Regions from separate parts of the Shewanella sp. 492 genome, predicted to be linked through region 2. Evidence: predicted binding sites of a transcription regulator. Region 2 holds the regulator's gene; the other holds the start of a gene.
What was found. Region 2 encodes MetJ, which represses methionine synthesis genes. Its sites were predicted from a motif close to TAGACGTCTAGACGTCTA; they were not measured.

Region 1: a site for MetJ is predicted at 2,105-2,122, ahead of msrA (peptide-methionine (S)-S-oxide reductase MsrA). Genes of this name have one in related genera too.

The regions. Positions count from the first base shown of each region.
Region 1 is NZ_CM181702.1:2,091,144-2,097,422, reverse strand. Features, by position in the region: gene AC5YBX_RS09395 (type II secretion system protein) at 1-100, shown strand, start outside; gene AC5YBX_RS09390 (glutathione S-transferase family protein) at 590-1,246, shown strand; gene msrA (peptide-methionine (S)-S-oxide reductase MsrA) at 1,545-2,024, opposite strand; gene astE (succinylglutamate desuccinylase) at 2,321-3,364, shown strand; gene AC5YBX_RS09375 (thiamine pyrophosphate-dependent dehydrogenase E1 component subunit alpha) at 3,572-4,750, shown strand; gene AC5YBX_RS09370 (alpha-ketoacid dehydrogenase subunit beta) at 4,754-5,731, shown strand; gene AC5YBX_RS09365 (dihydrolipoyllysine-residue acetyltransferase) at 5,742-6,279, shown strand, end outside.
Region 2 is NZ_CM181702.1:539,184-545,462, reverse strand. Features, by position in the region: gene AC5YBX_RS02450 (bifunctional aspartate kinase/homoserine dehydrogenase II) at 208-2,601, opposite strand; gene metB (cystathionine gamma-synthase) at 2,621-3,787, opposite strand; gene metJ (met regulon transcriptional regulator MetJ) at 4,011-4,325, shown strand; gene AC5YBX_RS02435 (sulfite exporter TauE/SafE family protein) at 4,432-5,160, shown strand; gene traF (conjugal transfer protein TraF) at 5,216-6,202, opposite strand.

The DNA.
Region 1 (6,279 bases), 1.6 Mb from region 2:
CATACAAGAGATGGTCGATTCTAAATGTTATCTCAAGTATGGTTTCAGCCAAGAGCATTATAAAACGCCAAATTATGAGCAAGTCACCTCAGGTTGTTAGGCCTATTTAGCTAGCGCTAGTCAGTGTTAATCTATTATGACGGCCACTCAGCTCGGATTTTACTCTTTACTTTAATCATTTTTAAGCTTCGTTTTAAATAGTGGCGTGGGATCCCATTCCACATAAAAACCGATATCCATAGTTAATGACATAGACATTAGCCTCCGACTAAGCTTTGATTGAGCATGAAATCAGGAGGTTTTATGCCGCTCTCTGGCTAAACTCAAACGTGTACCTAAGACCTTTTATTATTGTTGTAGCCGTGCCGTTTGCCGTACCTTTGTGGGGGGCTCTTACACTTTAATGCGGCGTTATACGGTTTAGGATTAAGGCTTCTCCCATCCAATTTGAAGATGCACCAAAAGATATGGCTGTTTGTTATTTTAGTGGTGAAGCCGATGTGATTACTGGGCCTTGTGTTCGTAGCTTAAGGTGTATAGCATGGCTCGTTTTTAAATTAACTAATTCTAAATTAACTGAGGGTTTACGATGAGTCTGATAGTCTATGGTGTGCCGCTGTCGCCTTTTGTGCGTAAAGTATGTTTGTGCTTGGCCGAAAAGGCGCTGGATTATCAATTAGAGATAATTTCGCCGTTTGATCAGCCGTCTTGGTATAAAGAGATAAGCCCGCTTAACCGTATTCCTGCTATTAAAGATGGTGATTTCACCTTGGCAGATTCGAGTGTGATCTGCCAATACCTTGAAGAGCAATATCCGCAAGCAACAAGCTTGCTCGGCGACAATGCCGAGCAAAATGCGCGAGTGCGCTGGTTAGCTAAATATGCCGATGATGAGTTGGCACCATTAACCACCTTTAGCGTTTTTTCACAACGCATTATCCAAAAAAGCATGGGTAAAGAGTGTGACGAAGCCGCTGTGCAATTAACGCTGACAGAAAAATTACCGAGCCATTTCGATTACCTCGAACAGCAGTTAGCGGGTAATGATTATTTTGTCGCGGGAAAGCTCACCTTAGCCGATCTGGCTTTCAGTTGTCAGATGGTGAATATGGAGCACGCTGGTGAGACGATAGATGCGGCGCGCTGGCCATATTTGAGTGCCTTATATTTACGGGTTAAGGCGCGTGCATCGATGCAAGCCTTGTTACCGGCAGAGCAAACCATCATTGCCAAAATAACGGCCTAGTGATAACTCTGCTCTAGCTTTTGCTGGTGCAGGGCGCAACTAAGGCTTAGTTAGCCCGCGTGATCCTAACATTAGGTAGGCTGCAGTATAGGTTAGGCCGTTACATAAATGGCCATGATGGATAACTGATTGAATTGCCTTACAGATGAGACCAAAAAGCGGCTAATAACCTAATAGGTTAGCAGCCGCTTTTTTTGGATAAAACAAACGTACTATCTCGCTGCTCCGATCAAGAGTAACTTACTGAAAGTGGCTCTAAGAATAGCAGAGCAGGCTAAATACTGCGATTAACGGCTACTTAATAGGTCAAGTGACAACTGGGTAGCTTATTCTTTTCTAAGTAGTTTTGGTGATACTCTTCGGCGCGGTGAAACGGCATCGCTGGCACGATTTCTGTGACAATTTGGCGCTCCCCCCATTTTCCGCTTCGCGCTAAGGCAAGTTTCGATTGCTCAGCGGCCGCTTTTTGCTGCTGATCGTAAAAAAAGATCGCGCTGCGATATTGATGGCCTATGTCACCGCCTTGCATGTTGAGCATGGTCGGGTTGTGATTAGACCAAAATACGGCTAACAGTTGTTGGTAACTAACTTGGTGTTCGTCATATTCAACTTGAACCACTTCAGCGTGACCGCTATTACCTTGTTTGACTTGCTCGTAAGTGGTGCGCTTATCGTCACCGCCCATATAACCACAGCTTGCTGCTGTCACCCCTTCAATTTGTCTGAAAAAGTACTCAACACCCCAAAAACAACCAGCACCAAATGTGGCTATAGCCATTTGTACACCTCATGACTTTTAATTGATATGCCTATTCACCGGTAGAGGATGAAGCGCTTAGCATCACCTTACAACTAAAATAGACGTCTAGATGGCTTTATTGTGTGGTGGCTTGAATGAGAATGCAAGCTTAATTTATCGGTTACTGAGTTATTATGTGGTGACAAATGGCTGTCTGATCCGTTAAATGGTACTATCAGCCCTTGATAAACATAATACTAATAAATCCAAGGAGTCATGCCTATTACAGCAGATCAACATGATCTGTAAGGTATGAATAATGTAAGGAGTTTTGTGTGCCACAAGCACTAAATCTGTCGAATGACTTTTTGCAATTTACCCTCGCAAATCCAAAATCTATCCCAGAGCCGTTGACCTTTACCATAGGTGAACATACCCGCGTACATGTTTGGGATACCGGCGTGATTGCATTTGAGCCTTTATCTTGCGGCGATGCACCAGTCAAAAATATTGTATTGTCCAGTGCCATACACGGTAATGAAACCGCGCCCATTGAACTGTGTAACACGCTGATCACTCAGTTGCTCAGCGGTCAAATCATCACGCAGCAAAGGTTACTCTTTTTAATTGGTAACCCTGCGGCTATTTTAAATGGCACCCGTTTTGTCGAAGAAAACCTTAACCGGCTTTTTAGTGGGGCGCACTCCAGTGGGCAAGGACTCATCAACGCCGAGCGTGTGAGAGCCAAGAAGCTTGAACGTTATGTCGATCGCTTCTTTACTGGCGGTCAGCCTAACTCGCCGCGATATCACTACGACCTACACACCGCTATTCGCGGCTCCAAGCATGAAAAATTTGCCATTTATCCCTACCGTCAAGGTGCGCCTTATAGTGGTGAACAACTGATGTTTTTAGCCGCTTGTGGTATTAAAACAGTGTTATTTCACCATGAGCCAACCACCACCTTTAGTTATTTTTCTGCTCATAATTATCAAGCCCATGCGTTTACTATCGAACTTGGCAAGGTTATGCCGATGGGCCAAAATGATATGACACGCTTTATTGCGCTCAAAACAATGCTAATTCAATTAATTAAAGGTGAGCCTTTGGCATTACCTGCATTCGATCCTAGCCAGCTAAACCTCTATCAAGTTAATCGCTCTATCAATAAGGGTTATGATGATTTTGAGTTTACGTTTGCCAATGACGTGGAGAACTTTACCGCGTTTCCTAAAGGTTATGTGTTAGCTAAAGAGGGGGGGGCAGAGGTTAAGGTCGATGCTGCATTCGAGTCTATCGTGTTTCCTAATGCCAATGTGCCCGTTGGGCAAAGAACGGTGCTCTGTTTGGTGCCCGCAGCGGATTATCGGGTTGACTAAAGCCTTAGCGCGCTAAGGATTGTAAAGCTATATATACATCAATGTTAGATGCTAGTTATCCCCTTTAAACATGTTGGGCTTGATAGGTAGTTTACGTTAACGTAATTTAAACCTCACGTGTGAAGCATAATAATGGCCAGTGATTAAGTGTTACGCTTAATCGCTGGCAAATAAATAACAAGAAAACTCAGCTGATAAGAGAATAGTATGAGCAACACTAAGAGCACGACAGAAACTGTCCATAGGGTCAGCTTTCTTGATAAGGATTCGCTGTCAATCCCGATGTTAAAGATCCTTCAAGCAGACGGCACCACGTTTGAAGAAGCGGTATTACCTGTGATTGACCAAGCCTTAGCTGAAAAAATTCATGACACGTGCGTATTCACCCGAGTACTCGACGAACGTATGTTAGGTGCACAGCGTCAGGGCCGCATCAGCTTCTACATGACTTGCACCGGTGAAGAAGCCTCTATCGTTGGCAGCGTCGCGGCGCTCGATGATGAAGATGTTATCTTAGCGCAATACCGTGAGCATGCCGCGCTGCGTTACCGTGGATTTACCACCGAGCAGTTTATGAACCAGATGTTCAGTAATGAAAAAGATCTGGGCAAAGGCCGTCAAATGCCGATTCACTATGGTAGCAGTGCCTTACATTATCAAACCATTTCATCGCCACTGGCGACGCAAATACCACAAGCCACTGGGGTCGGTTATAGCCTTAAAATGCAGGGTAAACGTAATGTTGCTATCTGTTATTTCGGTGAAGGTGCCGCCTCTGAAGGAGATTTTCACGCCGGATTGAATATGGCCGCCGTGCTCAAGTCGCCGACGATTTTTTTCTGTCGTAACAACGGCTATGCCATCTCAACGCCGACCAGTGAGCAGTTTGCCGGCAATGGTATTGCTAGCCGAGGGGTGGGCTATGGTATGCACACCATACGCGTAGATGGTAACGACATGTTAGCTGTGCTTGCCGCTACCCAGCAAGCCAGAGCCTATGCGCTAGAGCATAATGCGCCAGTACTCATTGAAGCGATGACCTATCGCTTAGGCGCACATTCATCGTCTGATGATCCCTCTGGCTATCGCTCCAAAGAGGAAGAGGCGAAGTGGCAACAGCATGATCCCGTGCAGCGTTTTAAATTGTGGATGATCAATAAAGGTTGGCTAACCGAAAGCGATGACAGCGCACTGTATGACAAATATCGTCAAGAGGTGTTAGCCTCGGTTAAAGTGGCTGAAAAGCTGCCTGTCGTGACCATAGATGAACTGATAACCGATGTGTATGACACGCCAACGCCGCGTCTCGAACAGCAACTCAAAAATCTTAAACAACATATTAAAAAATATCCAGAGTCCTATCCAAATAGCGCAGGGAGAGTCTAAATCGTGGCAAAGATCAATATGTTACAAGCCATCAATGATGCCTTAACCATTGCAATGGAAACCGACGAAAAAACGGTATTGTTTGGTGAAGATGTAGGCCACTTTGGTGGCGTATTTCGTGCCACCTCAGGCTTACAGGAAAAATTTGGCCGCGATCGCTGTTTTAACACCCCACTGACCGAGCAAGGCATTGCCGGTTTTGCTAACGGTTTAGCCTCAAACGGCATGACCGCGATTGCCGAAATTCAGTTTGCCGATTATATCTTTCCTGCCATTGACCAAATCGTCAACGAGTCGGCCAAGTTTAGGTATCGCAGTGGTAACGAATTCAACGTCGGTGGCATCACTTACCGCACTCCTTATGGCGGAGGTATCGCTGGTGGTCATTATCATTCGCAATCACCTGAAGCTTATTTCACTCAAACCGCAGGCTTAAAAGTGGTTGTGCCACGAAATGCCTATCAGGCTAAAGGGTTATTATTAGCGTCTATTCGCGACAACAACCCTGTGGTGTTTTTCGAGCCTAAACGCTTGTACCGCGCCAGTGTCGGTGAAGTCCCTGAAGGCGCCTATGAGATAGAGCTAGGTAAAGCTGAAGTGGTTAAAGAGGGCACCGATATCACCTTACTGGCTTGGGGGGCGCAGATGGAGATCATCGAAAATGCAGCTTCGATGGCAGCCAAAAAGGGCATTTCATGCGAAATCATCGATTTACGTACACTTGCCCCATGGGATGTTGAGACCGTCGCGGCGTCAGTTAAGAAAACCGGTCGCTTGCTCATCAATCACGAAGCGCCATTAACCGGTGGTTTCGCTGGTGAAATTGCTGCCACGATTCAAGAAGAGTGTTTCTTGTATCTTGAATCTCCTATTAGCCGAGTGTGTGGCCTAGATACGCCTTACCCCTTGGTGCACGAAAAAGAATATATGCCAGATGCGCTCAAAACGTTTGAAGCGATCAAAGCATCGATGAAATATTAGGAGCGCAGGCATGATTAAAGAATTTATTTTACCCGATATAGGTGAAGGGGTCGTTGAGTGCGAACTGGTCGAATGGTTGGTAAGCGAAGGCGACATGGTGGTTGAAGACCAACCCATTGCCGATGTCATGACCGACAAAGCCTTAGTGCAAATTCCCGCACCCCATGCAGGTATTATCAAAAAACTTCATTACAAAAAAGGCGATGTCGCGAAAGTGCATGCACCACTCTACTCGGTGGAGCTGGATGATATTGCTGAGACTGAATCATCGGAGGAAGCGGCCGTTAACTCAGCTAACGTTCAAAATAATTCATCGCAAGATAATGCCAGCACAAGCGCAGTGGGCACCGCCATTGAAGAGTTTTTACTGCCTGATATTGGCGAGGGGATTGTCGAATGTGAATTAGTGGATTGGTTAGTCAAAGAAGGCGACATGGTGGTTGAAGACCAACCCATTGCCGATGTCATGACCGACAAAGCACTGGTGCAAATTCCAGCCATAAAAAGTGGCAAGGTTGTCAAACTGCATTATCGCAAAGGCCAACTGG
Region 2 (6,279 bases):
AGCCATTGTTACATAAAATGTATTACCTGCTTACCGACAAGGTGTTGCCGATATAACTACCGGCTGGATAACAGAAATTTTCCAAGAAAAAGCGAATAATGTGGCATTGAGATGAAGTATTAGATGCACTATATAGCGGTATTATCGACAAAAAAAGCGGCCCAAGTGCTAACTTGGGCCGCTTAAGGTATGACGTCTGAGAAGAGGTTACTCTTGCAATAGATCGCGGCAGATCTGCGCCAGATCCGATTGCACCGCAGCAGCGGTGACTTCACGGCCGGCACCTGGACCACGAATAATCAAAGGATTATCTTGATAAAAGTGACTACGAATCACAAACACATTATCACCGGGCGTTAAGTTAGCATAAGGATCGTTGCGATCCACCCACTCAATCCCGACCTGCGCTGCAAGTTGACCGTCACTGTGTTGCAAGGAAGCCACATAGCGCAACACTTTATTTTGCTCCGCAGCCGCTTGATATTGACGTAGCATCTCAGCATCTAGCTCACTGATACGCTCGATAAATTCAGCCAACGGGAGCTGCGCAAGATGCGGCGGCACTAAAGAGTGCAGCGCAATATCATCAAGCTCAATATCATGGCCTATCTCTCGCGCTAAGATAAGCAATTTACGCTGCATATCTCGCCCCGACAGATCGTCACGCGGATCGGGCTCTGTCAGCCCAAGCGCCTTAGCCTGCAGCACCAATTCAGAGAAGGGTTTAGTACCATCGAAATGTTCAAACAACCAGCATAAGGTGCCGGAAAAAATCCCCCCCACCGCTTCGATGGCGTCGCCACTGTTATGTAAATCATTTAGGGCATGTTGCACGGGTAATCCCGCACCACAACTGGCATTGTAGCGCCAAAAAAGTCGACGATTATCCAGCTGCTGTTTTAATTCTTGATAAAAAGGTAAAGGCCCACTGCCAGCCAGCTTATTGGCGCTAACCATATGAATACCACGGGCAAAAAATGCTGGATACTGCAACGCTAAATCGGCGCTAGCACTGATATCTAACGCGATAAGTTCATCACATTCAACATGGCGTAATCGTTCAAACAGGTGGCTGTAATCCCAAGGGGTTGCTTGCTCATTAAATTGCTGCTGCCAGTGATTAAGATCGATATCGGTCTCGCTTAATAGCGCCAGCTTGGAACTCAGTAATCCCACTAACTCGAGACTGACCTCAAGCTCCTTGTTTAATACCGGTCTCGCCCGCTTAAACAGCTCAATCCACGCATCACCAATATTACCAATACCCAGCAGTAATACTCCGATACGTTTACGCGGGCCAGCGCAGCGACGATGTACCTTTTGCGTCAATAGGTTCACCTGCCCCTTAGGGACCAAAGTGACCAAACTTAGGCCATCGTTACACAATGGGTGAGCATCGCGGCTTAATAGGCGTGAAAAACCCCGGCGATAAAGTGCAGCATCGGCACTGACCAACGCCACTAAACCTAAGTCTTGTCGCACCTCTAATGCATCGATCCCCAATGCTTGAGTATTGACTTCAAATATCGCCCGCGCTTGTTTTTCACTCTCGTGGGTAAAGGCTAGCTCTGCAAGGCCAGACGCCGATGACCAGTAGGCCAAGGGAGCCAGTCCTGCCTTAGCAAAACACTCTAATAATTGAGGCAGCTCGGCATTAAAGCTTAAGCTAAACAACGACACGCTAGGTAGACTAGTAACGACGGGCGCGCTAGCCGATAAGCTCTTAGGCGCAATAAGCGTAAAATCGGTATGGGGCGCATAACTCGAGCGCACCGCTAGGCTCACGTTAGTGTCAAACAGTGGCTGTAAGGTACGGTTATGCAGTACCGGCGAACCAAGATGGGCTAAGCGATTAGCCTCGGTTAATGACATGCTTTTGAGCAGGCGTGCATCGTTAATGCGATTGGGATCGGCATTAAACACCCCTTCCACATCGGTCCAAATGGTCACCCGTTCAATATTGGCGAGGCTGGCCAGCAAGGTGGCGCTAAAGTCTGAACCATTACGGCCCAGCAACAGGGTATCGCCCTTATCATTAGCACAGATAAAACCGGTGATCACTAGGCGTTCATTAGGGTGAGCATTCAGCATCGCCTGCACTTTTTGCTTTGATTGCCCTATGCGAATTTGCGGTACCGCCCCTTCATCGGCCACTAATAAAGTGCGCGCATCCACATCGACTGCCCCGACGCCTGATTCACGCAGCAGCGCGGCAAGTAAACGCGATGACCAGCGTTCGCCAAAACTAACCACTTGATTGCGTTGGTAATCCGTTAAATCGGCAAGAGAAAGTAATGTGCTGAGTTGGGATTTATCGGTCGATAGACGCTCGCGCAAGCTGCGCGCCTGTTCGTTAGATAACAGTTGCTCGATCAGATTTTGCTGGTAACTGATCAACACTTGCAACTCTTCTTGCCACAACAGACCGGACTCGGTTAGCTCAAGTAATTTATATAAAAAATTAGTACTCTTGCCCGCAGCAGAAACCACGATGAGATCATCGCTATGGCCATGGGTGAGTAATATATGAGCGACACGGCGGTAACAATCTGCATCCGCTAAACTAGAACCGCCAAATTTATGCAAATGACATCGTGTCATTTTTTGCTCCTCAATACCTTTAACAACTTACCGCGATAGCCGCATCTAAACCCGCTTGAATATCTGCCACCAGATCGTCACCATCTTCAATCCCAACAGATAAACGAATAAGGGTATCTTTCACCCCTGCCTCTAAACGAGCCGCTGGCTCCATCGCTCTGTGGGTCATGGTAGCAGGAACCGCCACTAAGCTCTCTACTCCACCCAAGCTTTCGGCTAAAGAGAAGTATTCTAACGCATTTAAAAAGGCAATAAGCTCTGCTTCGCCACCTTTTAACTCAAAACTGAGCATGGCACCAAAACCTTTTTGCTGTTTTAACGCGATCTCATGGCCTGGATGGTCCGCCAAACCAGGATAATAGACCTTATCAACGGCGCGATGACGGGTTAGCAAAGCCAACACCTGCTGTGCGTTGGCTTGATGCTGACGCATTCTCACCGCAATTGTTCTTAAGCCGCGTAGGGTCAAATAGCTATCGAAGGCTGAGCCGGTTAACCCTAAGGTATTAGACCACCAATGTAACAGCTCACCCACTTCAGCATCTTTAGCGACAACCGCGCCGCCGACCACATCGCTATGCCCGTTGATATATTTAGTCGTTGAGTGGATCACTATGTCAGCGCCGAGCAACAGAGGTTGTTGCAAGATAGGCGATAAAAAGGTGTTATCGACTACCACTAGCGCCCCCACTTCATGGCTCTGGCTCGCAATCGCTGCGATATCGACCACGCGCAGTAATGGGTTCGAAGGGGTTTCTAACCAGACCATTTTAGGTTGGCGAGCAATAACGTCTGCCAAAGCAGCGGCATTCGTTTGGTCAACCACTGCCAGTTTAAATGCCCCTTTCTTGGCGAGGTGGGTAAATAGTCGATAGCTGCCGCCATAGCAATCGTGCGGCACCACGAGTAGATCATCGGGCCCCAGTAAATTGGTTACTAAGGTGATGGCCGCCATGCCAGTGCAGGTCACTATGCCTGCCGTGCCACGTTCGAGCTCCGCTATGGCGTCAGCCAAAATACAGCGAGTCGGATTACCCGAGCGGCTATAATCAAAATCTCTCGGTTGTTGATGGCCATCAAAGGAGTAATTGGTCGACAAATAGATGGGCGGTACAACGGCACCATATTGGGTATCGGATTCTATCCCCCCACGCACAGCTGCCGTGGCTAATTTACGCTCAGTCATCTTTTACTCCTAAAGTTAAATCGGCGGCAGTCATCTATACTTTAGAGATGTCTGGACGTCTAAATGTACCTAAGGCAAGCGGTAGCGTCAACATATTTAGACGTTTAGACGTCCAAACATGTAGAAATCTATTTGCAATTAACAAAAATTAGAGGCAATAATTTGACTGTACCCGGTAAGGGTATAAAATCTGCCCCGAATTTGAGAATTAACAGGTGAGTCAATGACTGAGTGGAATGGCGATTATATCAGCCCCTATGCTGAACATGGTAAGAAGAATGAGCAAGTGAAAAAAATCACTGTCTCTATTCCCCTCAAGGTGCTTAAGATTTTAACCGACGAACGCACTCGTCGTCAGGTGAATAACTTACGCCACGCTACAAACAGCGAATTGCTTTGTGAAGCTTTTTTGCATGCTTATACTGGCCAACCTTTACCCCATGATGATGACTTGTCAAAAGACAAACCCGACAGTATTCCAGCCGAAGTGAAAAAGCTGATGACTGAGATGGGCATCGAATGGGAAGACGTCGAGTAAATCGACTTTACCTATCCTGTTTTGCTAAAGAGGGATCGCACTGCGATCCCTCCTCTTTATCACGTCTAAACACACTGCAACCCCTGGTGGTATAGTGCCTGAACTTATGATTGATCCCATGATCCTTGGCCTAGCGTCGCTGATCATCTTTATTGGCGCCCTAACCCAAAGCCTGATCGGTTTTGGCTTAGCCGTTGTCGCCTCGCCGTTACTCTATCTCGTCGACCCAAGCCTAGTGCCCGCACCTGTCATTATGATGGGCTTTTCTATCGCCTTACTCACCCTGCTAAGAGAGAGGCGCGCACTGGAATTTAACGGCTTACAATATGCTTTACTGGGGCGTATCCCTGGCGGAATATTAGGCGCAACCTTATTATTGCTAGCACCACAACCAGTATTGGGATTAGCCATTGCAATCATTGTGGCTCTAGCCGTGGTTCTGAGCCTATTCAAGCTACGTCTCCCCATAAATCGCAGTAATCTTTTTATGGCGGGCATATTGTCGGGGATCTTTGGTAATATCGCTGCCATTGGTGGACCGCCAATGGCTATTTTACTCTCGGGAAAAGACGCCAAACAGTTTCGCGCAGCCTTGTCAGCCTTCTTCATCTTTAGCTCAATGATCGCCTTAATCATTTTGGCTTTCAGTGGATTACTCACACTGCGTCATCTGTATCTTTCAATGCTATTGCTACCATCGGTCCTGCTAGGCTTTGTAGTTGCTAATCGTATTGTCGGCGGCATCGACAAACAAAAAACCCAACGCCTTACCCTGATATTGTGCAGTACAAGTGCGCTGATCTTAGCGGTAAAATCGATTATAGAACTAACGTAACGACCTCAAATAGGTGTCCGTAAAAGGGAATAAAAATCAGCAAACAAGATAATCACTAAAAATGATATGAGGTTCGGATCACGCCCCCAATGGCATCATCACTGCCAAACAGCCCGGTTAAGTCCAGATTAAAGGTGCGACCAATACTAAAGCCTGTACCAACCGAATACAGGTCGATTGCGGTATTGTTTAAATTGTGGCGATAACCCACACGTAACGCCAACCAATCCGTGGTTTTTAGCTCCCCTGCGAAGCGCCAATATTGTGTACTAACCACTTCATCGAAACCTTGATGAGCATTCAAATCGATATCACTTGTTAGGGTAAGTGCAGCCCAATCATAAGCCACCCCAGCAGTATATAAAGGCTCAACTCGATAAGTAAATTGCCGCCCTAATGACTCTACACTCTGTTGTTTTGGGTCGATTAAATTGCGTCCAGACAAGCCAACGGTTAGCCCATTAAAAGGCTTAATTACCACACCAACATCAAGATTAAATACCGTATCATCATTACGATAGGGGGAATCATTACCACTATCAAAAGTCACGTTATTCGCATTAACTACATAATTGTAAGTGTCGATACGCTGTATTTTGGGCGAGAGCCCAACCGATATTGGCATGTTGACAATTGATAGAGGAAAACTCAATACAACGCCAACATCAGACACTCCCCCCGACACCAACGCCCCGAGAGAGCCTAACTCTGAAACATTTGCAGGATTGTTAACATCAAAATGGTCTAAATTGCTTTGAATCGCATCTGCAACACCTACCGCCTCGATATAAGTCTTATGAAACAGTGTCATTGGCATCTGCACCGTCGGCAAGACAATCGATGTACCTTGTGTCGCAGAGGTTCTCTCTGCTTGCGGCGATGCAATCCCCCGCGCCTCTTTAGTCGCATCTAACACTGACAAGACAGGATGATTGAAGAGATCTCCATGTTGATGACTTACGGCAACGTGTGAACTGTTTAAGGCAGAGTTATGTACACCATCATATTGCTGCTCGGCAAAGGAAAACCTAGTGAGACTCATCAGCGTGATTAACACTATTATGCTAAGGCACTTCATTCCCTTTTCTCCCCCCTCCGAATAATGGTCATTTTAAGCGT